2 regions of the Pseudoalteromonas sp. MEBiC 03485 genome follow, and region 1 is predicted to be linked to the other one. Evidence: riboswitches for the same ligand, from Rfam matches in the RefSeq annotation. Region 1 holds a riboswitch; the other holds the start of a gene.
The links. A riboswitch is a leader RNA that binds a small molecule or an ion and turns the genes downstream of it on or off. The one in region 1 is predicted to bind lysine.

Region 1 (15,315 bases):
GGTCTTTTAAACCATCAAAAGGGCGCTCATTAGGGTTAGACACGTAAGAGAGCGGTAAAATGTAGTTACGCTTATGTGGAGTGATTACATTACGGTTTTTCTTGCTCACTTCTTCACGAGCTTTGCGTTTGTCTAAAGCCGTGAGCTTTTTGCTCTCGTCTAAGTCAGAGCACTTTTTACGAAGTTCTTCGAGTGTTTGTTTACCGTCACCGCCAATAGCTTCGTTCAAAATACACTGCTTTACGAGTTCTAGCGCGTCATCTTGTTCGTTAGTTTGTGGTTGTTCAGTTTGAGCGAATACAGGTACAGAAAATAAGCCAGCGGCTGCCAGCCAAATGCGCCATCCCATTGCAGTTCCCTTTCAGTAGACTTGTAAGTAGGTATAATTATAACGATTTTTACATAAGTAACCGTGAACTTGTACTGAATTGTTGAAATTTTGGGTAAATAGAGAGCCCCAAGCTAAGCTTGGAGCTCTACTGTAACGGCCTAAGGGCATAAGCCGTCGACTCTCACGCAATGAGAAGGTGTGAGCTTATAGCTCAAATATGTTTGTAAAAAACTTATAAAGTTCAGTACCTTGATTCACGCTTGCTGAAGCAAAATGCAAAATAGCGATGGCGTCTTTATCAAAACTTAATGTTTGAAGGGGTTGCTCAGAAAGGTAGCGCTCCATTCGTAAAATGTGGGCTATAGGCTCGCCTGCTTTTACATGGCCTCCAAGCGGGGCAAGATATTCCACCATGCCACCCATAGGCGCATAGTAAGGAACATAATCTTCAAGCATACAGGCATAGCGTGTTATCGCTTTTGGTTTATAAGCAGCATCCACAAATACCTCTTTGTGAGTGAGGTAACTTAAAATACTATTTGCATCTTCAAGGGCTGCACTTAAATCGATTTTTTCTTGGCTACCTAATTCAACGGTAAATGCTTCAACTTGAACTGCAAATTCACGGCCTTGTTTGGCAAGTTCTTCAGAAAGCGACCACCAAGGACAGAAGCTCGCTTCATCCATCGCTCCATCAAAGTCACTTGGGATCAATAAGATATGTTCAATGTTGAAATAGCTTGCGCTGTCTTTGGCATATTCTGGGCAATAGAGGTGCTGACTTGAGATAGGTCCTGTGTGTAGGTCTAAAACAATATCCGCCTGATGCGCAAGCTTTTGCAGGTTCAGAGCAATGCGCTTACCTGTTGTTAAGCTGTAGTCAGGACCGGTTAGTTGGCTGTCGATGTCAGTAACGAGTGCCTCTTTGAATGCAGCTTTAAGAGTCGCATCATCACTGCCTTTGTGCAGTTCAGCAATCTGTGAGGGTAATGCTTTGTTAAAGCGGTACATGCGGTTCCAGTTGGTACCAGTAATTGGATCGAAGCGACCCAGAGTAAACTCACCTGATTTTTGGTTACAACCAATTGGGTTGGCATAAGGCACAAGAGTAATGTCGCCACGTAGCTTTAGAGATTTTAGCTGTTCAAGTAACTGATAAATTACTGCATTACCTTGTACTTCTGCGCCATGCATATTAGCTTGTATATACACGCTTGGTCCTGTGCCATCGCCTTTTAAGCGATACACAGGGATTGTCAGTGGAAGGCCGTTGGCAATCTCGCCAACCACAATATTCTCTTGGCTGATTAGTTCTTTACTCATGGCGATTACCTTAAATAATAGCTAGCATCTTCAGCGCTACGGATGCACTCAATACTGCCTTGTTCAAGGATGTATTCAGCCGCTAATTCGTGGCATAAAAAGTACGGCATACTTTCGGTAAAGCCGTATGCGCCACACTGGCTGAATACCAACCAGTCTTGCTCATTTAAATCGCTAGCTAAGAGGTGCTCACCTAAGCAATCAAGCGCGGTGCAAAGTGGGCCGTATAACGTCATTGCTGCAGGCTCAGCCGTCGATTCGCGTAGTAACGCCGCAGGAAAATCTTGGCTTGTCACAGCTGGGCGAAGTAAATGGTTAATACCGCCTGATAAAATCACCTGCTGTTGATTGTAATTTTCTTTACGCTCAACAATCGGCGTTACGTAATGACCACACTCGCCCACTGCATAGCGACCAAGTTCCATCCAAAGCTCATTGACACCGGCATCCGCTTTAATGCTCGCCAGAGTCTCGATAAGTGCAGACCAATCAAGTCGGTTAGCATCTTGAGTATAAGGAATGCCTAGGCCACCACCCAAATCGAGAACATTAAGGTTAATATTTAATGAGTTAGCGAGTCGTTGTAATGGCTCAATCATGGCACGCCATAGCTCAGCGAGTTTATCGGTGCTGAGCATGTTGCCCCATTGGAAAATATGCAGACCATCAAAGTTAAGTGCTGGGTAATTACTTACTGTTAGTGCTTGCCATTCATCACAGCCCAAACCAAAGGGGGTGAGACTATCGCCGCCAAGTGGGTTCTTTTCACTGTCTGGCCAACGAAGTTGTACACGCAATAATACTTGCAGATGGCAATTTGCTTTTGTTGCTTGTTCGTTTAACCAGCGAACTTGGTTAATGCTCTCTGCCACAAAAGTACGTACACCGCGAGCAATAAAATGTGAAATTTGTTTAGGGCTCTTTGCTGGCCCAGTATTGAGCACGCGCTCGTTATCGATGCCTTGAGCAAGTACTTGCTCAAGTTCACCTTTACTTGCAACATCAAAATTAAACCCTGCGCTGTCTAAACATTGAATAATGCGAGACAGCGGGTTGGCCTTGACTGCGTACCAAAGTTTCACATCGGTTTGCGCCGTCAGTTGATTTAAATGTGCAGTTAATTTATCTAAATCATAGATAAAAAATGGCGTATCAAGGTGCGTTGCTACTTGTTCAACTGCTTGCTTGATGGGCGTGCTCATAAAGCTCATTAACGTAAAACCTCTTCTAACAGTAATGATGCATCGCTTTGTTCATCTCGGTATTTCACGATCAATGCACAAGACATGCTTAGGCCTTGCTCACGAGCCCATGCGTTTGAAGCAGGACGAGAACCTGGGATCACAATCGCGTTTTCTGGGATTGCTTCACCTTTGTTTAGCTGGCGCTCATTAATACAGTCGTAGACTGGAATGGTTGCAGATAAACGCACACCCGGCGCAAGTACCGCGCCTCTTTTCACAACTACACCTTCAACAATTACGCAGCCTGCGCCGATGAATGCATCATCCTCAATAACCACTGGGCTTGCACCAATAGGCTCAAGCACGCCACCTAATTGTACTGCTGCACTTAGGTGAACATTTTTACCCACTTGTGCACATGAACCCACTAATGCGTGGCTGTCGACCATAGTACCTTCGTCGATGAACGCGCCAATATTCACATACGCTGGTGGCATAATAATAGTGCCTTTAGCAACGTGTGCACCACGACGAACACTGCTACCACCTGGTACCATACGTACGCCTGCATCTGCTGCAAAGCCTTGTGGTGCTAAGTTGTGCTTATCAACAAAACCACCTGGGAACTCGGTGTTAGTGCCATTTTTAAATGCTTCTAAAATGCCTTGTTTAACTTCAATATTAGCATGCCAGTTGCCGTTCTCGTCTTGTGTTGCTGCGCGAACTGCGCCTGATTCTAAGTTGTTTAATAATTCTAACCAGCTCATGATAAAACCTGTTTTTAGTTCCAAGATAAAATAGTGTTATTTGCGTGGGTGATGCCGTCTGTTTGCTCAAGCTCTAAATGCGTAAGTGGCGGACGTAAATGCGGGGTATTTATTTTACCTTGCAGGTGCATCAGTACTTTTACGGGGATTGGGTTTGCTACAGCAAATAGACTTTGAATTGCTTGCGACCAATCAGTGAATAGATTTGGGTATTGACCACTTAAACAGCGCTTAACAAACTCATGGGTTTGGCTTGGCCAAGCATTAGCGGCAACCGAAACTAAACCTTTTGCACCGGCTTGAGCAAAATACGGCATAAGTGCATCATCGCCACTGAAAATGGCAAGTTTTGGCGATGCCGTTCTAAAGCCTTCAAACTTGCTAATATCGCCGCTGGCTTCTTTTAAAGCCCAAAGGTTTTTGTGGTCGGCAAGGTTTTTAATTACCTGTGGTGAAATTTCAACTGCGCTGCGCCCTGGTACGTTATACAACATACAAGGGTGATGACTTGCGTTAAGTAGGCTTTCAAACCAATGTGTTTGACCCACAACACCAGGTTTTGCATACAGAGGTGAGCCTAACAGGTAGCCATGAATTGGCAGCTGATTGCAGTATTCAACCCATGCAATTTGCTGCTTTAGGTTCATGCCACCCACAGCGATCATCAGTGGCACACTCGGTGCCAATTGGCAAACATGCTCGACAATGGCTTGTTGTTCTTTAAGTGAAAGCGCTAGTCCTTCACCGGTACTGCCAAGCAATAAAATGCCGTTATTTGCGGCTTGCTGTTCAGTGACCAGTTGCTCTAGGGCCGTGTAATCGACCTCGCCAGATTCAGAAAATGGCGTGACAAGCGCTGTCCATAATGGATAGTCATTTAAATCAAAATTGTTGATCATCTCTCACGAACTTATAAGGTATTCGAAGAGTATATGCGGGAACATTTGAATGGGGCCGCATGTCGTCATTCGAACAAGGTATAATTCGAAGAGCGAATGGGCTTAAAATAATATAGACGCGACGGCCTTATTATACTAAGACCAGAAGCTCTCCACCAAACTAATCAATAGCGCTTTGCTATTGTTGGTGACAGTCGCTGGGATTCAGCCCAGTCGCCCGAAATAAGCACCTCACAAACGGTGTTACTTCTCGGCGTTAATTCCCCTCACGTATGATCAACAGAGTCTGTGCTCTTCCCATACGTTACCTGAATAACGCACCTCTTCCAGCCCTTTATGCTCGCTTTTAAGGTAAAAGCCAACATAGTTAAATAGGGTATTGGCGGCGATTAAAGCATTTTAGCCATCTAGGTGTCAAGCTGATGAGTTTGTTTTTTAGTGACCAATTTTGCAACATGGTTACGTATAACCGTGTTTTTACGTACACTTAGCGTTAACCAAATAAATTGGAAAAATGATGGAAAAATTTAACGATATTTATCAGCGAGCCGTATCTCGAAAGGGTAGCGAAGACATGCTGCGAGCACTGCTATCAAACCCGCTCGATGATACTGATATTGCCAAAATGCATGATGATTTATGGTTAGAAGAGTTTACTCGTAAAATCTTTCAAAGTGGTTTTTATTGGTCAGTTATTAACAATAAATGGGCTGGTTTTTGCGAAGTGTTTTGGGATTTTAGCATTGAAAAATTGTTAATGATGCCGCCGGATATGCTCGAGCAAAAAGCCAGTGATGAACGAATTGTTCGTAATTTTAAAAAAGTACAAACAATCCCTGAAAATGCGTATATGATCCATGAAGTCGCGGAGAAACATGGCAGCTTTAGTCAGTTTATTGCTGACTGGCCAAGTGATAATATTATTGGGTTATGGGCTTATCTCAAAAAGCATGGTGCACGTTTAGGCGGGAATACTGGCCCATACGCTTTACGGGCGCTAGGTAAAGATACCTTTTTGCTTTCTCGTGATGTAGAAGCCTACTTGCGTGCCCACGAATTGATAGACGGTGGCTTACAAACTAAAAAGTCACTACAGTCAGCGCAAAACTTCTTCAATGAATTACAACAGCAAAGTGGCTATAGTCTGCAGGCGCTTAGTCAGCTTGTTGCCTATGGTGTGGGTGATAACCGCGTAGGTGTAGCAACGCGTTAAGGAAAATTATGAAACTGCAATCTCGATACACAGACATTAGTGAACTGCTCACGATTGAAGATATGCCTAGTGCTGTGGCTGAGCCTAAATTGCTACTGTTTAATGATCAGTTAGCTGATAATTTTTCGATTAATCATGACAGCGAGTTTTTAGCTAAATTCTTAACTGGTTCAACAATAAGTAACGACGTTGCACCAGTTGCACTTGGTTACTCAGGTCATCAATTTGGTCATTTTTCACCGCGTCTGGGTGATGGCAGAGCACATTTACTTGGTGCTATTGCAGATCAAGATGGCACATTGTGGGACTTACAGCTAAAAGGCGCTGGCGCAACTGTATTTTCTCGTGGTGGTGATGGTCGCTGTGCAATTGGTCCTGCGGTGCGAGAATATATTATGAGTGAAGCTCTTAATGCTCTAGGTATTGCTACTACACGTTGTTTAGCAGTCGTTGCTACCGGTGAAACCGTTTATCGCCAACCGCCTCGTCCAGGCGCCGTAGTTACTCGTTTAGCTAAAAGTCATATTCGTGTCGGCTCATTTCAATACTTAGCAACGCAAGGGGATATTGAAGGGCTAGAAAAGCTGGTCGATTACGCAATTAATTGTCATTTCTCTGAAATTAGCAGTGCTGGTGAGCAACGCTACATTGAGTTTTTAACTGCTGTATTAGATAAACAAGTTGAGCTGGTCGTAAGTTGGATGCGAGTTGGCTTTATACATGGTGTAATGAATACCGACAACACTTTGATTAGTGGTGAAACTATCGATTATGGCCCATGTGCGATGATGAACCAGTTTGACCTAGACACGGTGTTCAGTTCGATTGATCACCAAGGGCGCTATTCTTTTGGTAATCAGCCCAATATTGCCAATTGGAATGTTGCGCGTTTAGCTGAAAGCTTGATTCCTTTATTTGATGAGCAAGATGGTGCCGTAGAAAAACTTTCGTCGGTTGTGAATGGTTTTGCTGATAAATTTAATGATGCATTTAAGGCTATGTGGCAGCAGAAATTAGGGTTAGCAGGTCAGCAAGAAGGTGATCATGTTTTGGTTTCAGAATTACTTGCTTTAATGAAGCAGCATCAACTTGATTATACCAATACATTTAATGCACTCACTGAATCTTTAGTAAGTGATTTTACTGTGGATTGTAGGTTGAAAGGGTGGGTTTTGAAGTGGAAGCTAAGAACAACTGCTGAAAGTTACAGCGTCATGAGAGCCGTTAATCCTGCAGTCATCCCGCGTAATCATAATATAGAAAGCATAATAGCTGAATTTGAAAAAGCAGGTAGTAGCTTATTATTAAATGATTTTCTTGAAGTGATTTCAGAGCCATACACATACTTTAAAGAACATCAAAGTTGGTACGAGTTGCCAAGTGATGGTGACAAAAACTATCAAACTTTCTGTGGCACATAAATGATAGTTACACCTCTGAAAGAAAAAAGTTATTTATCGCTTTAAAATGTTCGTAGATTGAGCAGGACATTGACTGGTGATATCATTGATTTAAAGTAAATTATTGCTTTAAGTGGTGTTACACTACTATGCTGGTAGTTTGAAAGTTTTAATTAGTATAAATTGCCACTGAATAGATTACTTTTATTAATAGTAAAGTATTAGTAAATATAAAATATAGCTGTTTATAAAATTTCATTAAATTAGTTTTTAAGCTGCTATATAGTTTTAAGTACTCGAAATACATTAGCTTCAATAGCTTTATTGTGAAAATGGGAAGGAAATAATGAAACTAAAATCACTTACTATTGCGTTAGCACTTGCTGCAACTAGTACAACAGGCTTCGCTGCCGAAAAAGAAGGTTTTTATATTGGCGCATTCGGCGATTACTATGATAACTCTTGGGAAAATGTTCGCGATTATCCGCCAGGTGGATTAAATGTAGATGATTCAACTGGATGGGGTCTGGAATTAGGTTATCGTTTTAGCGATTATTGGAGCGCTCGTTTAGAGTACGCTGATATGGACTTCGATTGGAATGCAGAGCTTAATGATGGCACATCTGTAAGTGGTTCAGAAAGCGGCAAGCGCTACGGTATCGATGCGCTATACCATTTAGGTGGCGGCCCTTTCTACGGTATTTTCGGTCTTAAAAATCTGGATGCAGTTGACGAAGATCTAATGTTCGCAAACGTAGGTGCTGGTTACCAGCACTACTTCACAGATAACTTTGCTTTTAATGCTGAAACATCTTTATACCAAGGTCTTGATCGTGGTTATACAGATGTTGGTGCTAAACTGGGTATTAGCTATATCTTTGGCGATCAAAGTGCGCCTGCTCCGGTAGAGCCTGCACCTGTAGTCGCTGCACCAACTGACAGTGATAATGACGGTGTAATGGATGCAGATGATCAGTGTGCAAACACACCGATGACTGATGCTGTCGACAGCACTGGTTGTACTCTGTATGAAGAAAAAGAGGCAACTATAACTTTACTAGTTACGTTCCCGCATGACGTTGCAGAAGTACCTAATCAATACTTTAGCGACATTGCAGATGTTGCAGCCTTTATGAAAGAAAATGAAGGTACTTCAGTAGTACTTGAAGGGCATGCATCAGCAGTTGGTGACGCTGATTACAACATGATGCTTTCTGAAAAGCGTGCTAAAGATGTTGCTGAAGAGCTAGTTAAAGACGGCATTTCTTCAGATAGAATCTCTACGGTTGGCTATGGTGAAGAGCGTTTGAAAAATAAAGCGTATACACTTGAGGCACATGCAGAGAATCGTCGCGTAGAAGCTCAAATCACGAGCGTTGAAAAAGTTAAAGTACTTCGTAAGTAAGTTATTATATTTAAGGTAGAAATTCCTTATTTAATTAATAATATATAACTAGGGCCGGACTAATTTTATTAGTCCGGCCTTTTTTTGAATGAAATTCAATATTTACTTTCCTAAGAAACAAGTTAATCTTAATTTGTACCAATTTTAGATGTAATAACCATCATATATTGATATGAATCACCTAATCAAAGTTCAAATTATTGTAGTATGGTGTTTAATCACCTTGTTGAATTATTATTAGGTTATATAATTATTTTTAATGACGTGTAATTTGCACCAGTCCGACATGGATTATTAAGGTGCTTTATGTCGCTGTATTTAGTTGATGCTATGGAATTATAAAAATTTACTAGTTGTTTGAGTTTATTAAGTTTGGATTAATTACTCATCACCTATCTTGACTGAGTGTAGGCTACACTGCCTTTAGTTACTAAAATGGAAGGGAATGAAACATGAAACTAAAATCACTAACTATAGCTTTAGCGCTTGCTGCAACAAGTGCTTCAGGTATCGCTGCAGAAAAACAAGGTTTTTATATAGGCGCATTTGGCGATTATTATGATAACTCTTGGGAAAATATCCGTGACTATCCACCTGGCGGTTTAGATGTAGATGACTCAACTGGGTGGGGTTTGGAATTAGGTTACCGCTTCAGCGATTATTGGAGTGCTCGTTTAGAATATGCTGATATGGATTTTGACTGGAGCGCTGAAACCACAGCCGGTACCACTGTAAGTGGCTCTGAAAGTGGTAAGCGTTACGGTATTGATGGCTTATATCATTTTGGCGGTGGTCCTTTCTACGGTATTTTTGGTTTAAAAAATCTTGATGCTGTTGATGAAGATCTAATGTTTGCTAACGTAGGTGCCGGTTACCAACATTACTTCACCGATAACTTTGCATTCAACGCTGAAACATCTTTATATCAAGGTCTTGACCGTGGTTACACAGATGTTGGTGCAAAGCTAGGTCTTAGCTATATATTTGGTGATCAAAGCGCTCCTGCTGAGCCAGTAGAGCCAGCTCCAACTGTTGTTCCTGTAGCTGTTGAGCCAGTAGATAGCGATGGAGATAATATCCCAGATGCTGATGACCAGTGTGCAAATACACCAATGACAGATGCTGTTGATGGTACTGGTTGTACATTGTATGAAGACCGTGAAGTGTCTAAGACTTTACTAATCACATTCCCTAACAATACATCTAAAGTATCTCAACAATACTTAGACGATATTGATGCTGCTGCTGCGTTTTTGAAAGAGCACCCAGGAACAGACGTAGTACTTGAAGGTCACTCTTCGTCAGTAGGTAAAGCTGACTACAACAAGTGGTTATCTAAAAAACGTGCTGATGCTGTTGCTAAGAAACTAATTGAAGATGGCATTGACCCAATGCGTCTTACTACTGTTGGTTTAGGTGAAGAGCGTCTTAAAAACCCAGCAAATACGCCAGAAGCTCACGCTGAAAACCGTCGTGTTGAAGCGAAAGTGACTGTTATTGAGCGTGTTAAAGTAGAGCGTTAATCTAACCCTTTACGCAAATTTTAAAACCCAGCCTAGTGCTGGGTTTTTTCATTTTAAAGCCCTAGAAATTGATAGATAGGAATGATTCTTAATAAATATTCATTTGAATAGCGTTTTTTTCTAGTACTATTCATGCTATTTATAGTGAGTATTAAAGCCTCTAACTACAGCATGGATTTTCATCTATACTTAAAAGCTTTATAATTAACCGTCAGAATACTATAAGTACTGGGTCTTAATTGGTATTTAGCTTACTACTACCGAGTACTTTCACGTCACCAAGAGGGCAATATTGTGCTACAAGAATATCGTAAACACGTAGAAGAACGTGCCGCGTTAGGTATCGTACCAGCGCCATTAGATGCTCAGCAAACGGCTGATCTTATTGAACTAATCAAAAATCCACCGGCAGGCGAAGAAGAATTTATTGTTGATCTTCTAGTTAATCGCGTACCACCAGGTGTTGATGATGCTGCTTACATCAAAGCAGGTTTCTTAGCTGCAGTTGCAAAAGGTGAAGCGAGCTCTCCACTTGTATCAAAAGAAAAAGCAGCTGAGCTACTTGGTACTATGTTAGGTGGTTACAACATCGCACCTATGATTGATCTTTTAGATGACGAAGCGCTAGCACCAATCGTTGTTAAAGGTTTATCAAACACATTATTAATGTTCGATGCTTTCTACGATGTAGAAGAAAAAGCGAAAGCAGGTAACGAGTTTGCTAAGCAAGTAATCGAATCTTGGGCAAATGCTGAGTGGTTTGTAAACAAGCCTGCAGTTGCTGAAAAAATCTCAGTTACAGTATTCAAAGTAACTGGCGAAACAAATACTGATGACCTTTCTCCTGCACCTGATGCATGGTCACGTCCTGATATTCCACTACATGCTTTAGCAATGCTGAAGAATGAACGTGATGGCATCAATCCTGACAAACCAGGTGAAGTTGGTCCAATCGCACAGCTAGAAGAGCTTAAAACGAAAGGTTTACCTCTTGCATACGTTGGTGATGTAGTTGGTACGGGTTCTTCTCGTAAATCTGCAACTAACTCTGTACTTTGGTTCATGGGTGATGATATTCCTCACGTACCAAACAAACGCGTTGGTGGTGTATGTTTAGGTGGTAAAATCGCTCCTATCTTCTTCAACACAATGGAAGACTCTGGTGCGTTACCAATTGAGCTACCTGTTGATGAGCTAAACATGGGTGACCAAATCGATATCTTCCCATACGAAGGTGTTGTTAAGCGTCACGGTACAGATGAAGTTATCTCTACTTTCTCTCTTAAATCAGACGTAATTCTTGATGAAGTTCGTGCTGGCGGTCGTATTCCACTTATCATCGGTCGTGGTTTAACTGATAAAGCGCGTGCATCACTAGGTATGGAAGCTGAAGATATCTTCCGTAAGCCAGCTCTTGTAACTGATTCTGGTAAAGGCTTCACATTAGCTCAGAAGATGGTTGGCAAAGCATGTAACATGCCTGGCGTACGTCCTGGTCAATACTGTGAGCCGAAAATGACAACTGTTGGTTCGCAAGATACAACAGGTCCTATGACGCGTGACGAACTTAAAGATCTAGCGTGTTTAGGTTTCTCTGCAGATTTAACAATGCAGTCTTTCTGTCATACATCAGCTTATCCTAAGCCAATCGACGTAAATACTCACCACACACTTCCTGATTTCATCATGAACCGTGGCGGTGTATCACTACGTCCAGGTGACGGTGTAATCCACTCATGGTTAAACCGTATGTTATTACCAGATACAGTAGGTACTGGTGGTGACTCGCATACTCGTTTCCCTCTAGGTATTTCATTCCCTGCGGGTTCTGGTGCGGTAGCATTCGCAGCAGCAACTGGTGTAATGCCTCTTGATATGCCAGAGTCAATCTTAGTACGTTTCAAAGGTGAAATGCAGCCAGGTATCACATTACGTGACCTAGTACATGCTATCCCTTACTACGGTATTAAAGAAGGTCTTCTTACTGTTGAGAAGAAAGGTAAGATCAACGAATTCTCTGGTCGCGTGCTAGAAATCGAAGGTGTTGAGCACCTAACAGTTGAGCAAGCTTTCGAGCTTTCTGATGCGTCAGCTGAGCGTTCAGCTGCAGGTTGTACAGTTAAGCTTTCTAAAGAGTCTATCGCTGAATACCTAGAGTCAAACATCGTAATGCTTAAGTGGATGATCTCTGAAGGTTACGGTGATGTGCGTACTATTGAGCGTCGTATCAATGCAATGCAAGAGTGGTTAGCTAATCCTGAGCTTATGGAAGCTGATGCTGACGCAGAGTACAAACATGTACTTGAAATTGATCTTGCTGACATCAAAGAGCCAATCCTTTGTGCTCCAAATGATCCTGATGATGCACGTCTTCTTTCAGACGTAACAGGCGAGAAAATCGACGAAGTATTCATCGGTTCTTGTATGACTAACATCGGTCACTTCCGTGCCGCAGGTAAATTACTAGATGGCTTCAGTGGTCGTATCCCAACTCAACTTTGGGTTGCACCACCAACGAAGATGGATAAAGACCAGCTTACTGACGAAGGTTACTACGGTATCTTTGGTCGCGTAGGTGCACGTATCGAAACTCCAGGGTGTTCACTATGTATGGGTAACCAAGCACGTGTTGCTGATAAAGCAACTGTTGTTTCTACCTCTACGCGTAACTTCCCTAACCGTCTAGGTACTGGCGCGAACGTATTCTTAGCATCAGCAGAGCTTGCTGCAGTAGCAGCAATCCTAGGTAAATTACCTACACCTGCTGAGTACCAAGAGTATGCAGATAAGATCAATGCAACGGCAGCTGATACATATCGTTACCTGAACTTCCACCGTATGCCTCAATACACTAAAAAGGCAGACCAAGTAATCGTTCAACAAGCTGTTTAATTAGAGATAAATTAAATTGCAAGAAAAGCCCGCATTAAGCGGGCTTTTTATTTTAGATAAAATTTCTAAATTACTTGTTTATTCGATCTTAAATCTACATAAATAATCATTGCTGTTTACATAATAACGCAAAAATTTCCTATCAATTGCATTAAAATCCTCGCCAATATTCTCAACGTATTAAGGCGAGATCTAAATGACTACATTAAACAACCAGAACCTTCTACAACTTCGTTTTGTAAGCCAAGCGCATATTGACGCAGTAAAACCTTCTTTTGCTAACCTACCTGCGAATCCATACGCAGATGGTGAGTTTCGTAAGCGTCGTTATTCAGTAATTAAAGTTGTTGATGGAGAATTAAAATTACAACCAACAAAAGCATTCGTGCAAGATGACTCAATTAATACCTTTCAAGGTAATGTTGAGCGTACTTATGAAAACCTAGAAGATAGCTTATTAGCGACTGATGGCATGAAGCAAATCGTTAATCAGTTTCGTGATATGACAGGTATTAGCGATGACCGCAATATTGAAATTCACCAATTTAGAATGCTTGCTATCGACAGCGACACACCTGCTGCGCCTGAAGGTGTTCACCAAGATGGTTTTGATCACGTTTGTGTATGTGGTGTATCACATGAAAACCTAGAAGGTGGTGAGCTACTTGTTTATGAGCACCAACAAGCTGAGCCATGTTTCAAAATGGAAATTAAGGACGGCATGTTTGCGCTTATTAATGACCGTGAAGTATGGCATAACGCAACCCCAATGAATAAATTAGACGCAAGCAAAGAAGGTTACCTTGATTGCTTCGTACTAACTGCGTAAGGGTATATCATGAACTTAACGCAATTACGTCGCCAATTCCCTGCGCTTATGCAACAAGTTGCCGGTCAGTCACCGATTTTCCTTGATGGCCCGGGTGGCTCTCAAGTGCCACAGTCAGTTTTAAGTGCCATGACTGCTTATTTGGGTTACTACAACTCAAACTTAGGCGGTGCATTTTTCTCAAGTGACAAAACAGTAGAGTTAATGGCAAACGCTCGCCAAGCTGCAGCCGACTTATTAAATGCGCCATCTAAAGAGCAAATCGTGTTTGGTGCAAACATGACAAGCTTAACGTTTAGCTTTAGCCGTGCAATCTCGCGTGATTGGACTGCAGGTGATGAAATTATCGTCACCAATGCTGATCACTTCTCAAATGTATCATCTTGGCAGCAAGCTGCTGAAGATAAAGGCGCTACTGTAAAAACTACCCTTATCAACGAAGCTGATTGCAGCTTAGATATGGCACACTTGGAAAGCCTTTTATCTAACAAAACAAAGCTTGTTGCAGTGACATATGCATCGAACACTACTGGCTCAATTAATGATATTAAACGCATCGTTGAACTTGCACATGCTGTTGGTGCGCTAGTATATGTTGATGCCGTTCATTATGCACCTCATGAGCTTGTGGATGTACAAGCACTTGATTGCGACTTCTTAGCCTGCTCTGCGTACAAGTTCTTTGGCCCTCACCTTGGTATTGTATATGGCAAACGTGAGCACCTAGAAGGTTTCACGCCATATAAAGTTGAGCCTGCAAAAGATGTTGCGCCAGGTCGCTGGGAAACTGGAACACAAAGCTTTGAAGCATTGGCTGGCTTAATTGCTGCTGTGGACTACATTGCTGCAATTAGTGAGCTTGATGATAGTCACTCACGCCGAGATAAATTAGCTGCTGCATTTGCTATCACTAAACAACACGAAATGGCATTAAGTAAGCATTTCTTAACGCGTTTGGCTGATTATCCGCGTATCAAGTTGTTCGGTATTGATGCTTTAGATCGTTTATCTGAGCGTACACCGACTTTTGCACTAACTTTTGCAGACATTGAGCCACGTATTGTTTCTGAGTTTTTAGGTAAGCAGCACATTTGTGTGTGGGATGGTAACTTCTATGCCCAAGGCTTATGTAAGCAGCTAGGGGTATTAGAAACCGGCGGCGTAGTTCGCATTGGTTGTATGCACTACAACACTATTGAAGAGCTCGATAAAGTTTTTGATTTATTTGATCAATTACTAGCAGATTAAAGCCGAGCTTTTAGCTTCAAACCTTAAGTTATAAGCAGCCCTAGTAGGCTGCTTTTTTATGGGGGGAGATCTACAGAGCAGTCAGTTACTTATAGTTTAAGTTGTTACAGTTATGAGTTATCAAGAAAACTAGTTTTAAAGTGCTTTCTGGCTTTGAAAGGTGCTGAAGCAATGATGAAATTTAAAGAAAGTAACAAGATAACTATTAAGATGGTTAGCCAGTTTAAAGCCATCTGAATGAGAGTAGGAGGTTCATAAAATCCAAAATGCATGAAATCGGCAATTAAAATTTTATTTTTAT
Region 2 (15,315 bases), 1.8 Mb from region 1:
CATTGTATTGCTCTAATGCTAACGCTCAACCGTAAAACCCACAAAGCCTTTAACCGTGTACGTGAAGGTAACTTTGATTTAAACGGCTTACTTGGCTTTAATCTGTTTAAAAAAACCATTGGGATTATAGGCTGTGGCAAAATCGGTTTAGCTTTAGTGAATATTTTAAATGGCTTTGGGGCTAAAGTACTCGTCTGTGACCCAATGGCAAGTGAAGGCCCTTATACTTTATGTGATTTAGACACATTGCTCACACAAAGTGATGTCATCTCTTTACATTGCCCACTCAACGAGCACACCCATCATTTAATTGATAGCAGTGCATTTAAAAAAATGAAAGACGGTGTTATGTTAATTAACACCTCTCGTGGTGCACTTCTCGATAGCCAAGCATGTATTCAAGCGCTTAAGTCTAAAAAGCTCGGACACTTAGGACTTGATGTGTATGAGCAAGAGTCAGAGTTATTCTTTAAAGATCATCGCGAAGAAATCATGCAAGACGATATTTTTTCACGCCTTATTAGTTTTCCTAATGTGTTAGTGACAGGCCACCAAGGCTTCTTCACCCAAGAAGCGCTTAGCGAAATAGCCTGCACCACACTACAAAGTGCTAATGAAATAAGCCAAGGCTTACCATTAACTAACGAAGTTAGTTAATGAGTGCGTACCTTAGACTAAAAAAGGCGTGAGGTTTAAACCCCACGCCTTTTTACTTTTGTCTTTTACCTCGAAACTAGAAACTTGTAACTCGCAGCTCAAGACTCTATTTCAACAACGCCACGTTCACAAATACTGCTGTCATTAATAACGGGCACACAAAGCGAATATACTGAGCAAACCAATAATGAGGGCCGCTCGAGACTTGATGCAATTTATTACCACGTTTCCATAACCAGCCTACAGTAATGAAATAGAACAGTCCCATTAAAGGAAGTTGGTACTGCGTAAGCACCATAATCACCAAACCAAATAACCAGTCAAAATTTAAGATAATAACTGATGAAGCGATAAAGACGATTAAAGTTACAAATAAAGTCGCTTTTTTGCGCTCTATACTGTGGTTCTCAACTAAAAATGCCACTGGAATTTCAGTTGATGAAATTGTTGATGTAACAGAAGCTATTGACATTAACACGAAAAACAATAATCCAACGAGTAAGCCCATTTGCCCCATAGTACTAAACAGCTCAGGTAAAATTGCAAAAATTAACTGCCCTTCACCTACTAATTTACCGTTGCTAAACACTTCTACACCGTTATGCTGAGCAACAAAAATAGCTGGTATAATCAATAAACCCGCTAAAAAGGCAACCCCTGTATCTAGCAACGCCACTGTTCCGGTTAGTTTAGGCAGGTTCGCATCAGGCTTTAAATATGAGCCATAAACCATCATACAGCCTACACCTAACGACAATGAAAAGAACGCTTGCCCCATTGCCGCAATAATTAAGTTTGCATCAAGAATTTGACTAAAATCTGGCACTAAGTAGGCTGCAAAGCCATCCATCGCACCATCTAGGGTAGCGATATAAGCAATTAACGCCACTAATAACACTAGCAATAATGGCATTAAGCGGCGTGACCAAGTCTCGATTCCTGATTTAACCCCTTTTAAGATAATACTCGCAGTTAGAATAAGCATCAGCGGCGTAAACACAAAGTTGCGTACCATTGAATCACTATGCAAAAAGTTACTTAACTCAGTAAAACCCAAGAAGCTAGCGATTGGCTCAAGTGCATACGCTAACATCCAACCTGCGACTATCGAATAAAAGCTTAACATCACAATTGCACCAAACAGACCTATGTAGCCTGCTGCAGCGCCCACTTTAGGAGCCGTATCTTGCCATGCATTGGATAATGCTTTTACCGGATTAGCTTGCGCTTGGTGGCCTAAATACAGCTCAGTATAAAGGGCTGGAAGCGCTAATAAGAAGATAACAATGAAGTAAACAAGTAAAAATGCACCGCCGCCATGGTTTGCCGCTTGTGTTGGAAAGCCCCAAATATTACCTAAACCTACCGCCGCACCTGAAGCGGCTAATACGAAACCTAGTCGGCTGTGAAAGCCGTCACGAACTTGTGCCATACATCTATAAATCTGTTATTATTTTTCCTCATTAAACCATAATTACAGCCAACTGCGTAAACTATTTGAGTTGTTCGTGCTCTTACAAGTTCATTTGCTGTAAAAATAAACAAAACTAAATACGAACCCCCGTATAAGCGTTAAATCATGAGCAGCCACTATTTTTCAAACACCTTAGTTATTAATCTGCAGCCGAACAACACGGCACAGCAAATTATGCTAATGGAAGCATCAAACATCGATATTTCAAGCTTAGCTATTGAAAAATTGCTCAGTGAGTTTGAATTATGTGTACTTGAACAACGCAAAGTGCCCGCAGCTAAACAAGAGTATTTAGCGACTCGCTTAACGTTAAAGTATTTATACAAACATACTTACCCTCATGATGATTTAGCGCTCAATGAAATATCAAGCCAATTTGATGACAAAGACAGTAAGCTGAAACTACATACACCCGTTAGAGAGTCTGTTTGGGCTTGCTTATCTCATTCAAATGGTTTGATAGGTGCTGCCCTCAACCCAGCTCAGCAGCTGCTTGGTTTTGATATTGAACAAAGCAACAAACCTCGCCCTTTTATCAAGCTTGCAAAGCATTTTTATCATCAAGATGAAGTTGACTTAATCAGCAGTTTTGATGCACCCGATGAACAGGCACAGTGTTTTTTTAGAATTTGGACATTAAAAGAAGCCCTTGCTAAGGCAAGTGCTCAGCCGATTGCGAAACTGCTCGCTCCCAATGTATTTGAAGAAATACGTAAACATAATTTCTGCGCTAGAAGTAATTGTATTGAAGGCTTTGACATAAGTGTTGTGGCACAAAAAAGCACTGACTGGCAGTGCTCTTTTATTAGCTTTAGCGACTTACGCCGCGACTTGGCTTTCTAATAATCGGCTGTGAATTGCCTGCACAACGTCATCTGACTCGCTTTGCTCCACCAAAAAGCACAGGTTATGTTTACTTGCACCGTGGCAAATTAAACGAATATTAAAGTCGCTTAATACCTGCATTAAATTCATTTCTTGCTGACGTAATTGAATTTCAGAACCAATTAAAGCCACCAGCGTTAAGTTATTCTCGACCGACACATGACAAAACTCAGAAAGCTTATCTAAACAAGCTTGATCCAGCTCAGGGCGTGATGCATTTGGCGCGTTATCTAAAGTGATTGCAACACTGATCTCGGAGGTAGTAACCAAATCAACCGAAATATTAAACTCACTTAAAATAGTGAAAACACGCGCTAAGAAACCACTCGCTAGGAGCATTTCTGGGCTTTTAACCGTTAACAGAATTTGGTTTTTACGCTGTGTTACTGCACGAATACCTGGTTGCTGAGACTTTTCTTTTTCAATCCATGTACCACCTAATTGTGGCTCACGGCTTGAACCAACAAACACACTAATATGACTACGGCTCGCAGGTAAAATGGTTGCAGGATGCAGTACTTTTGCACCAAACGTTGCCATCTCTGCCGCTTCATCAAAACTCAAGCGTGCAATTGGGCTTGCTTTAGCGCATAAACGCGGATCAGTACTGAAAATACCCACAACATCAGTCCAAATATGCACGCTTTTTGCGTTAATTGCTTCTGCAAGTAATGCCGCGCTGTAATCTGAACCTCCACGCCCTAAAGTGGTTGTTTGATTATGTTCATTGCTACCAATAAAACCCTGAGTTACTACAACGTGGTCCTCAAGTAGCGGCACTAAATGCTCTTTAGCAGCCGCAGCGGTTGCTGCAACATTCGGTGTTGCTTTAGCAAATTGGCTATCTGTTTTTAGCACCTTGCGTACATCAAAACGCACCGCATCAAGACCTTGCCCACGCAATACTTGTGTAAATAAATACGATGATAAACGCTCACCAAAGCTAAGTAGCTCATCTTGCTCCGCTACTGACTTAACCCCTTCTGATGCCAGTTTTTGAAAGGCTTTGAGGGTTTCATTAAAGCCATGAGCTAAGTCAGCATCAAGCGATAGCTCAGCTAAAATAGCTTCTTGAATGGCGACCACACCAGTAATGTGCTCGTCACGCTCAGCCGCACTCAAATCAGCTTTACACAATGCAACTAAATGATTGGTCACGCCTGCACTGGCACTCACAGCAACAATACGTACTTGATTATCAGCACAAATGATTTCTGCGCAGCGGCTCATAGCATCAAAGTTAGCTACACTGGTGCCACCAAATTTTGCAACAACGTAATCTGATTTTGTGTTGGCGGCTAATTGGGTATTCATGTCGTCTCCTTTTGTGGAAAACTATCCACAGTAATTCAAGAAGAACTCGGCAAGGGGGTGCTTTGAAAATAAAGAGTAGTCCATGCCAGAAGCTCTCCACCTAGTTTGGTGACAGTTTTGAGGATTCAGCCCCATAAACCGAAAAGTAACCGTGACGTCCGGCTAATTTTCTCGGCGAGTACTTCCCTCATTAATGGTCATCGGCGTTCGTCACCTCACATTAACTACCTAAGTATCGCACCTCTTCTGAATGTTAAGTTAACACCTGGTTAAAATAACAAAGCCTGCTAAAAAAGCAGGCTTTGAAAGTTAACGTTTAGACGTCTAGCTGTCAAGTTGTTTTATGAAATTAAACTGCCTGCTAAGTGCGACCCGTAATAGCCAACGGTATAAGCAATTAATAAATAAACCGACATTTTAAGATAGCTCATAAAGGTCAGTGCTTTTACTTTACTCATGGCGATAATACCTGCCGCAGAGCCGATAATAAGCATTGAACCACCTACCCCTGTTGCGTATGTAAACGACAACCACTGCTGTGGACTCATCACAATATCTGCTTTTAAAAGTGCTGCAGTTAAAGGTACGTTATCTACCGCTGCTGATAATAGCCCCATCATGTAGTTTGCATACTCAGGCGCCATCAACTCATATAGGTGAGTAAACTTAGCAAGCATACCTACTTCTTTTAATGCACCAACCAGCAATAACACACCTACGAAGAACAATAAGGTGTCGTACTCAATCTCACGAATATAATCGATAATTTTTTTGTTGACGTCTTTTTTGCGCATTAAGAATTGCGCAACCAAAAACATTAGTGATAAACCAAATAAAAAGGTTAAAAGCGGTGGCACATTATAAAGCACGCTCAAAGTTAACGTGGCAATAATCGTCGAGAAGAAGATAACCGCAATGGTAATATCTGTTTTTTCAATACGACGAGCTGTTTGCTTTTCAAATACTACATTACCCGACATACCTACAGATAACATTGCCGCAAGCAGTGCAACACTTGTCAGTGCAGGCGCAATTAATAATAGTAAATTAGCAATGGTGACCTTTTCGTCTAAGAAAATCATCAGAGTTGTAACATCACCCGTGATCAACGACACCCCACCCGAGTTAACACTAAATACAATCAAGGTTGCATATTTTATTAATTTTTTAGGATCTAATTTTAGTGACATCACCACCGCAAGTGAGATTAAAGTCGCAGTTATATTGTCTGATATCGATGAAAATAAGAAAGAAAAGCCACCAATCAGAAACATCAACTTTCGTTCACTGATTTGATTTGGCATAATTTTATGAACAATATTCTGGATAAAGCCTTTAGAGTTTAAATACGCAACAAAGGTCATCGCTGCCATTAAAAACAGCCACAAAGTCGCGATCTCTAATATATTGTGATCCAGTTGATGTTGTATGGTTTCTGGGCTTTGCCCATGAATTGGAGAGATAAATAAGATAATCCAGCATAAAGTGCCAAAAAAAAGCGTCGTTTTGGCCTTGTTTACATGGATAATATCCTCTATAACGATAAGCAAAAATGCCACCGCTATCAGGGTTAGGATAAGTGGGGTTACCATGGTGTTTGAACAACCTTTATAATAATGTAAAAATTGTAAGTCGAGTGTTTCGGCGCGGATTCTAGCAGCATAGAAAGCATAAAACTATTATCAATTACATAATTTACTACTAATCGCTAACACCTAAGTCTGAATTTACTGGAGCCTTATGATCCCAGCTAAAAAGTTATTAAATACCCTTACTGAACATTGGGGGGTGTTAGAACTGCTATTTAAACGTTTTAAGATGGCTGATTTCAGTTTGAAAGACGTACAAAATGCGATAAAACAAAAACAACCTTCATGGTCAAATGAACGCATTTATAAGGAAACAAATCGTTTATTAAATCAAGATATTATCATTCCATTAGCGAAATCATCGCAATTAGAAATCAATCGAGCGATTGCTGATTTTGCGACTTTCTTGCTACAAGAAGAACACCTAGGTCTTGCCCAAGAAATTAGTGTACTAGTTGATGATTTAGCTCGCCTTGGTAGTCGCTTGGCTAAAGCAGGTGAAATTGAAGATTACGACGAGCTACGCCGCTTTAGCCGTATTATGGATGATCGGGTACGTAAAATAATGAAATTGTTTGCCCACAATGAAAACGCGATTTTAAATATTGTTGAGCAAGCTAAAGCAAACAACGCCGTGCAATCTTTGCAAAAGCGCTATCAAGCAGTGATCGAAGCGTTTGATGAATACATTGAACCTATGCTTGAAATGGTTGATATACGTGGTGACTTCCACGCTTGCTTTAACACCATCGAAACGCAAATAAGCGCACAAATCGAACAAATTGACCGCCTAGGTAAGTCATATCAAGACAAACGCATGCTTGAGCAATTGCGAACCCGTATTTTAGAAATGCATTTAGTTGGTCGTGAAAGCTTACGTAAAAGCGCCGATATGCTAATGCCGCTACGTGAAGAATTACGCCGTAACAACCTAATTACTCGCCAAGCAGCCAAAGTACTTGGTTTAGTGCGTAAAAATGGCGTCGATAACATGCTAAGTGCGGTACAACCAAACTTTGTCTCGGATGCACAACGCTTTTCACTTGGTCAACAACGTCATATCGTGGCCTATATGGCAGGCTTAGTCGACTTTGAGCACGATGAATATCAGCTACCAGAGCATGATGATGTGCCCGCCTATCAAAGCCCGCATATCCCTGATTACAACGACGTTAAAACACAATTTAGAAAACGCTTTAAAAAAGCCAGCAAAAAAGCTCAGCCGCTGCTTAGTTTCTTAGATGAAAGCTACCCAGATCTAGAAGCTGACGAAATGCTGTTCTTGTATCAAAAATTAATTAGCGATGGCGACCTTGAAATTAGCCAAAGCCAAGAGAAAGTAAAAATAAAAATTGCCCAGCAACACTTCTCTCTTTACCCATTTAACTCATCGATTGCTGACGATAAAAAAGCAACAGAGCAATAACCATGACAGATATTAATTTAGATGATTTAACGCATCTGCAAGCTATTAATAAAAAGCTCACGTCAGGCTACCACATTAGTGAACAAGACACGCTGATGTGGCAAGAGCTTGACCAACACATTGATGCCTACCGTGCCCTTTTTAATGCACTCGGCCATGACCTACAGCATGATAGCCGTGGCTATTACTATTTTGGTAGTGACGAGAGCACCCCAAACATGGGTAAAATTTCACGTGCCATCGCGCTGACTATCTACATCTTGATTGAGCACTATGCCAATACTGGTAAAGATCCTATGCGTGCCTTATTTGACGAGGTAAACGACCTTGAACTGATGCAAACCTTAGTGCAAATCAACAAGCACTTGTTTGATCAATTAGAAATATTCTCTGGCTCAGATTTACGTAAAGATGTGTACCTACGTATGGTGCGTTTAGGCCTTGCTCGCGAAGTAGAAAATGGCTTTATGCTGCAAGCGCCAATTTATCGTTATATCGATGCATTAATGGAAGTAAACGAAGAAACCTATCTAGGAGATGACGAATAATGCAAAGCCAAAGCCTTTACGGACTCAGCAAACTTGCGCTTTTAAATACCGCAGGCTATGCAAAATGCGTGATCCCACTGGATAAAAGTAGCTCAATTTGTGCACCGAATAATACCGGTAAAAGCTCGGTTATTAATGCCCTGCAATTTCCGTTAATTAATGATTTACGCTTAACAGAATGGGATGGCCACGATTTAGACGAAACTCGTAAGTTCTACTTTTCGTCAGATCAATCCTATATTTTACTTGAAGCTGACCTACCTAATGGCCCTGTGGTTATTGGTGTTGCTGGCCTTGGTAAAATTGCTGGTTATGCGCATCAGTTTTTTTGCTATCAAGGTAAGTTAAACCTAGATCACTACACCCAAGGCAAGACAATTGTTAAATTCACCAAGCTTTTTAATCACTTAAAAGAGCAAGGTTTCAACCCAATTGAATTAAAAGCGCAAGAGCTGAACGCCCTACTTACTGGCGGCGCAACCCCGTTTGATGGCGATATCAATTTAAAGATGATCCCACTCAATAACGTGCAAGACTCTGCAATTTACAAAGAAATTTTCCGCCGTATTCTTAACTTGCACAAGTTAGGAGCCAGTGATGTTAAGCGCTTTATGTTACGTGTATTTGAGCGTCATATGTCAAATTCACGGGTCGATTTTTATGAAGTATGGCGACGTTCATTCGATAAGGTAAATCGCGCTAAACGTGAATTAAAAGCCCTTGAGTCAATGCAAGAGCCTATCGCAGCCCTTGAATCTATGCTTGAGAATCAAACGGTTTTAAAAGGCAAACTTGCCGCCTATGCGCCAAAAATTGACCAAGCACTGATTGACTTTGAAACCTATCAACAAGAGCAACTCACTGAGCTAAATATTGCCCTTGAAGATATCGAGCACGAAAAACATGAGTTCGACCAAAAGCAGCAGCTGTATATTCAGCAATCACGTGACATTGAGCGTAAGCAAACTCAAATTGAGCAGTGGTTTTTAGACTATCGAGCACTTAAATCTGAGTTTGAACTAGTTAACAAAGCCACCTTAAAAGTAAGCCTTACGCAGCTTAAACAAGATTATGAGTCGCTTTCGCATTCATTAAGCAGTGCCCAAGGTCAAAGCTTACACACACTTGATTACCGCATTAGCGAAACACAAAAGCAAATTAAGAGCTTAAAACTACAGTTAAAAAACCTCGAGTTCAATTTATTCACCCGTATGCGTGAAGATTTATCTTTAAAAGAAGTTGAAGAAATTTCGCGTATTTTAAACCCAGATATCTTATCGTTTGCCACCACCAGCAATGGTGATGTTGATATCACAGACGAAGATGCCTTCGGTGAGTTTTTAGAGCAGTTATCGGCAAACGTAAAAGGCGGTGTACTGACTCTTCCTGGTGCGACGATTAAACTAAAAAAGCTAAGCCCTGTGCAAATGCAAACAGGCGAAAACAAAGAGCAATTAACTGCGCAACTCGCTGCACTTGAAAACTCCCTGAAAGAGTTTAAACAACAGCGCGAAGTAGCTGCTAATGTCGCTGAAAAGCAAAAAGAAAAAGATGCCTTGTATGATGAGCTAATGGCCTCTGAAGAAGCATTAAAACGCTTTGAACAATTTGAAGTGATGCAGCAATCTGTCGATGCACAAACTCTGCTAAAAGAGCAATTAAATGCAGAACGCGAACAAGTTGACGACTACCTGCAAGACATTCAAAAGAACAGTGGCTCAATTAGCGATCGTCGCTCAATTATCAAGTCGAAAAAAGATTTGCTTGCGCGCCAAGCTGACCGCTTACGCCAAGTTAAATCTGAACGTATCGATCACACACTTGATTTTTACTCAGGCAAAGTCACACCATACATGATTGAAATCAGTATTGATTTTGATAACTTAAGTGACCTCATTCATCACTTTAACAAAGACTGCCAAGAACTACGTAACTTTGATATCAACGTACGTAACACCTACATGCATATTTATAATGCGGGTATTACTAAATTTGATAACGAAAACGATGAGTTTACTAAATACGAAAAGCTTATCAGCGCGTTTCATAACATTGATAACGAGCGCGATGCTGTTGAGCGTCAAGGCCGAGTTGCATTAACCGAAGTGGCAGCTACCATTAAAGGCTTGCGTGAAGACTTAGACCGCTTGCGCCGTGAAATGAATAGCTTTAATAAAGGCATTAGTCAACATCGGATCTCTAACCTTCAAGCATTCAAAATTAATGTTATCCCGCGCAAGATGCTGGTTGATAGCATTGATACCATCATTAGTACCTCAAATCAGTTTGAGCAAGGCGATACCCTCGACTTATTAAGCCAAGAGCCTTATAGCGAGTCTGCGGTAAACGAAGCAAAAGATCATTTAATTAAGCTTGCTTCTGAAAAAGCAGGTTTAACACTGACAGACTTATTCGATATTCGCTTTGAAGTGGTAAATCGTGCTGGTGACACTGAGCACTTCGAGAAAATCGACTCAGCCGGCTCTAACGGTACCCGGATTACCATTAAGCTACTTTGTGGCATGCTGTTTATTCGTTACTTATTAAGCGATCAAGAGCAAAACCTGTATCGTATTCCGATTTATATCGATGAAGCTGCCGATATCGACCCGCAAAACCAAAAAGCAATTATCGAAACAGCACTTAGCTTTGGCTTCGTGCCGATTTTTGCCTCAGTTAAACCACAAGTTAGCTGTGATTACATTGTCCCTATTCGTACTGTCAAAGATGGGGTGCAAAACTGGGTCGATGAAAAAGACTGGATAGAAGTTGAACACAGTGCTTAATTACAAACTATTACAGTACTTATTTGTAAATGTGCCATAGTATTTAAATAATCATTCAGTTGAGTATTATTTGTGTTATGTTATCAATCAAGTAGTGGAAATTTTGCCAAGGAGCAAACAATATGAAGAACTTATTAATCGCGACGGCTGTATTATTTTTAGCGGCTTGTGCTAAAACGCCTGATTGGGATTACGACAAATCTGCAGATTTTAGTAATTATAAAACCTTCTCTTGGGTACCTAATGCCAGCTTGACTAAAAACGTAGCGAACTACCAAATTAGTCCTTTAATGGAAAAACGTGTGCGTGAAGCAGTTAATGCCGAACTTGAAAAAAGCGGCATGAAGCTTGTTGATGTAGCGCAAGCAGATGTACTTATTAACTATCATGCATCAGTTGATACTAAAATTGATGTAGATACCTTCAACGTAGGTTACGGTGCACGCTGGAATTACTGGGGTATGGGTTATAACACGCAAACAACAACTCGCGAATACGAAGTCGGTACGTTAATTTTAGACGTAGTAGACCGTGCTTCTAACCAATTAGTTTGGCGTGGTGCTAAAGAAGGTCGTTTGCAAAAGAACCAATCACCTGAAAAGCGCACTGAAGTTATCAAAGAAACTGTTGCTAACATTCTCAGTAACTTTCCACCGCAATCAATTAATCAAAACTAAATGCCGTTTTAGTAAAAAGACCGCGCACTTGGCGCGGTTTTTTATTGCCTGCTGAAATCTGGTTGGAGTGGTATAACTCAGTGATTCAGATACAATACCCGCAATTTTCAGTGCGCCTAACTAGCCCACTACCCCAGATTAAACAAAATCAAGAGAGTTTTAGATGGTACGCGCAGTACAGCTTACACTTCCCGCTTTATTCGTCACTTGCTCAGTGCTAGCAGAAGACACCAACAATATTGAACAAATCACCGTTGAAGTTTCAGCAACCGCAAATAAAGAACCGGTTGGTACTTTTGATGCGCCGGTATCAAACTTAGAATATGACCCACGTGTCGATTTGCAATCACGCAATATGGCTGAAGCACAAGCTGATGTCACTATTCGTGGTGGTATCTTCGAAAATACTGGCTTTCGTGTCGGTAGCAGTACATTATTTGACCCCCAATCTGGTCACTACTTTGCTGAAATTCCTATTGCCCCACAGATGCTAACAGGCCCTTCAGTACTTACAGGGGCTGATAATGCCCTTTATGGTATGAATAGCTCGGTTGGCACGGTTTCATTTGGCTGGCGCCCTATCACAAGCACTGGCAGCGTTTCACTTGGCACAGGTACGAATGGCTTTAATTTACAAAGCATTCATGCCGCCCATAGCCAAAAGCTAGATAGCAAACCTGATTGGCGATTAGGTTTTGAGGGTGAATACTCGCACTCAAAAAGCGATGGCTCAATTGATAATGGCGACCACGACTTTGAACGTGCCTCAGCACGCGTTCAACTTGCAAGCGATACCTCGCAAACTGATTTAATGTTCGGACGCCAAGAAAAATTTTTTGGTTGGCCAAATCTTTACACGCCATTTAACTTTAACGAAACCGAAGATCTTGAAACCAAGCTTTTCATGCTCAATCACAAGCAAATGTATGGTGATAGCAGTACCTTTGAAGTGACTGGTTATTATCGTAAACATAACGACCATTATGTATTGTCTCGTGAAAACCCAGCTATTTTTGAAGCGTTTCACGAAACCACCGTTAAGTCATTGGCACTCTCTGGACGTCACCGTTTAAATGACCACTATGCAATTAATTATGCTGGGCAATTTATTGCTGATGATATTGAATCAACATCTCTTGAAAACAACTTTACGTCACGCAATTACACTAAGCTAAGTATCTTGCCTGAATACAAGACGGCCCTTACAGCTAACAAAGAGCTTATGGTTCGTGTTGGTGCTGCTTTTGATGATACTAACCGTGATAGTTCAGATACCTCCTTTATTGCAGATGCAAGTCTTAAAGTAGCTAATCAAAATGGCAGTGAACATACTTGGTACGCATCATACGCCGAAGCAACACAAGTTCCCGGTTACACCGCAATCGGCGGCAGTGAAACGGGCGGGTTATTCAGAAGTAATTACAGCCTTGAGCGCGAAACCACCGATAACCTTGAATTAGGTTTACTAATTGAACAATCTTCGTGGCGTTTAGATTCAGCTATTTTCTACCGCAAAGATAAAAACCTTACGGATTGGACATATCGCTTTGATGCAACTTCAGCACGTTTTGCAAACCCGGTTGATATAGACACCTTAGGCGTTGAGTTTTTAGCGAATAAATCGTTTGAAAGCGCTGAGTTGATCGCCAGCTACACCTATTTAGAAAAGTCAGAAGACTATGGCACGGCAGATATTGATGCGAGCTTTTATGCGCTTAACTACCCTGATCACCGTGTAACACTGGGTGCAGTATGGCAACCAATGGATGTGCTTGAGTTGCGTATCGATAACGAATGGCGTAAACAACATAGTAACCGCCTACGTAGCTCTGATGATGAAGCTTTCTTCACACAGTTAACGTTAAAATTTACCCCAGCCCAGCTTGATAATGTATTTGTAACCTTTGCAGCTGACAACATTTGGGATGAATCATTCGAAGAAGTCCCGGGTACCCCAGGCCGCGGCGAACAATATACTTTAAGCGCTACCTATACGTGGTAAGTAAAAACAACAATGCCAGTCAATTGACTGGCATTGTTGTGACACGTTTTCTTCTAAGATCTTTAGAACACCACAGTCAAATTTATTTAAAATGCCATAGCGAAAACTGTGACTTTAAAAAATAACCTAATTTATCCCAGTAACTGTTAAAAAATGTTAAGGGTTTAATTTTTTTAAGTCATCTGCTCAAGTTCGGTAATTAAATACAATGCTTGTTCATTTGTCGTGCCACACACATCAATAGTGGCAGAAAAATCACTACACACCTTGGGCCTTGATTCATCACCAAATAATTTACACAGGTTATTATTATCCAGTTGAATACAGCGCTCTCCCGCCGCTTTCCCGTTGGGCATTCCTGGGATCGGTGAGCTAATACTGGGTGCAATACAACAGGCGCCACAGCCTAATCTACATGCCATTTTATCTGTCATTGAGTACCTCTTATAGAACCTTTGTAGTGCCTTTGTAATATGTGTAATGGTTTGTTACATCTTCGAACGCCTTGTAAACACTTTATTGCGTATGCTTAGCCTATCAAATTTATTTTTAATTACCGTCAACCGTGAGGGACTATCCCGTGGCTAGTAAAAAACAAATCATTCTCCCTATCGCCGTATTAGTCGGCGGACTTGGAATGGCATTCGCATTTGCCTCTATGAAGCAAGCGCCGGTCGAAAAACCAGAACAAGATTTGCGACCGCTTGTATCAATTAAACCGTTAAGCTTTGACGCCATTACCCTTGATGTAAAATCATACGGTATCGTTAAACCTAAAAACCAAACTGAACTTGTTGCGCAAGTGAGTGGTCAGGTTGTATCGCTGTCAGATCAATTTGTACAAGGCGGATTTGTTAAGCAAGGTGATATTCTAGCACGTATTGACCCAAATGATTACGAAGCTGCACTCATTGAAGCAGAAGCAGGTCTGGCGCAAGCAAGCTCTGCTCTTGAAATTGAACGCGCGCAAGTATCTGTTGCACAAGCTGAGTGGGACCGCATCAAAGGTGACTCAAACCAAGTTATTCCATCTGAGCTGTATTTACGTAAACCGCAACTCGCTGAAAAGCTTGCAAACTACCGTGCTGCTCAAGCCAGTGTAAAACGCGCAAAACGTAATCTTGAGCGCACATACATTAAAGCGCCATACGATGCCATTATCGACGAGCGCCTGATTAGTTTAGGTAGTGTGGTAAACCCGGGTAATAGCTTTGGTAGCCTAAGCTCAACATCACTGGCTGAAATTCGTTTACCTGTTGCTGATAAAGATCTGCAATACCTAAATAACCAAGGAATTGGTGCAAGCGTATCAATTAATGCTGAATTTGCAGGTAAACAAACAACGTGGCAAGCGACTATTGTACGCAGCGAAGGGGTCGTTGACCAACGCAGCCGCATGAATTACCTAGTAGCACAAGTAGCAACGCCTTATGAGCAAAAACAACCACTGCGTTTTGGCTCATACATTAATGCCACTATCGAAGGTCGAGCGCTGGACAATGCGATTGTTGTTCCGCACCATTTAGTTAAAGACAACAAGGTAGCTGTTTTACAAGATGGCGAAACACTTACTTTTAAAACACTTAACATTGTGCGCGAACAAAATGGCATGGTGATCGCCGATAATGGCCTTGCTAACGGTGAGCAACTTATTACCTCAGCACTTGAATACCCAACTGAAGGCATGGCAGTCAAGCTAGATGACGCAAAACTAAGTGTGCCAACAACACAATTAGCGTTAAAAGAGGAATAAGCCATGACCACGCACAGAGAAAAAGGGCTTATTGCCTGGTTTGCACGCAACCCAGTTGCTGCAAACTTACTTATGATCTTTATTTTAGTGGGCGGCTTATTGACTGCAATGTCAGTGCGTAAGCAAATGTTCCCACAGTTTGAAAGTAACTGGATCAGTATTCAAGCTGTCTACCCAGGGGCTGCACCACAAGAGGTAGAAGAA

Region 2: it holds a riboswitch for lysine, as region 1 does, so the genes downstream of both, lysC (lysine-sensitive aspartokinase 3) here and dapA (4-hydroxy-tetrahydrodipicolinate synthase) in region 1, are expected to answer to the same signal.

What each region holds. Positions count from the first base shown of each region.
Region 1 is NZ_SGBT01000001.1:674,999-690,313, reverse strand. It holds gene EVU92_RS03225 (phospholipase A) at 1-349, opposite strand, end outside; gene EVU92_RS03220 (succinylglutamate desuccinylase/aspartoacylase family protein) at 536-1,654, opposite strand; gene EVU92_RS03215 (PLP-dependent decarboxylase) at 1,660-2,865, opposite strand; gene EVU92_RS03210 (2,3,4,5-tetrahydropyridine-2,6-dicarboxylate N-succinyltransferase) at 2,865-3,605, opposite strand; gene dapA (4-hydroxy-tetrahydrodipicolinate synthase) at 3,620-4,504, opposite strand; lysine riboswitch at 4,642-4,838, opposite strand; gene EVU92_RS03200 (DNA-3-methyladenine glycosylase I) at 5,022-5,717, shown strand; gene EVU92_RS03195 (protein adenylyltransferase SelO family protein) at 5,726-7,138, shown strand; gene EVU92_RS03190 (OmpA family protein) at 7,464-8,522, shown strand; gene EVU92_RS03185 (OmpA family protein) at 8,975-10,045, shown strand; gene acnB (bifunctional aconitate hydratase 2/2-methylisocitrate dehydratase) at 10,340-12,937, shown strand; gene EVU92_RS03175 (2OG-Fe dioxygenase family protein) at 13,134-13,766, shown strand; gene EVU92_RS03170 (cysteine desulfurase-like protein) at 13,776-15,014, shown strand; gene EVU92_RS03165 (hypothetical protein) at 15,125-15,315, opposite strand, start outside.
Region 2 is NZ_SGBT01000001.1:2,432,208-2,447,522, reverse strand. It holds gene EVU92_RS11330 (2-hydroxyacid dehydrogenase) at 1-657, shown strand, start outside; gene EVU92_RS11325 (sodium-dependent transporter) at 764-2,089, opposite strand; gene EVU92_RS11320 (4'-phosphopantetheinyl transferase superfamily protein) at 2,237-2,974, shown strand; gene lysC (lysine-sensitive aspartokinase 3) at 2,951-4,330, opposite strand; lysine riboswitch at 4,412-4,584, opposite strand; gene nhaD (sodium:proton antiporter NhaD) at 4,672-5,922, opposite strand; gene EVU92_RS11305 (hypothetical protein) at 6,071-7,345, shown strand; gene EVU92_RS11300 (hypothetical protein) at 7,348-7,893, shown strand; gene EVU92_RS11295 (ATPase) at 7,893-10,679, shown strand; gene EVU92_RS11290 (DUF4136 domain-containing protein) at 10,802-11,356, shown strand; gene EVU92_RS11285 (TonB-dependent receptor) at 11,520-13,358, shown strand; gene EVU92_RS11280 (YkgJ family cysteine cluster protein) at 13,532-13,780, opposite strand; gene EVU92_RS11275 (efflux RND transporter periplasmic adaptor subunit) at 13,939-15,111, shown strand; gene EVU92_RS11270 (efflux RND transporter permease subunit) at 15,115-15,315, shown strand, end outside.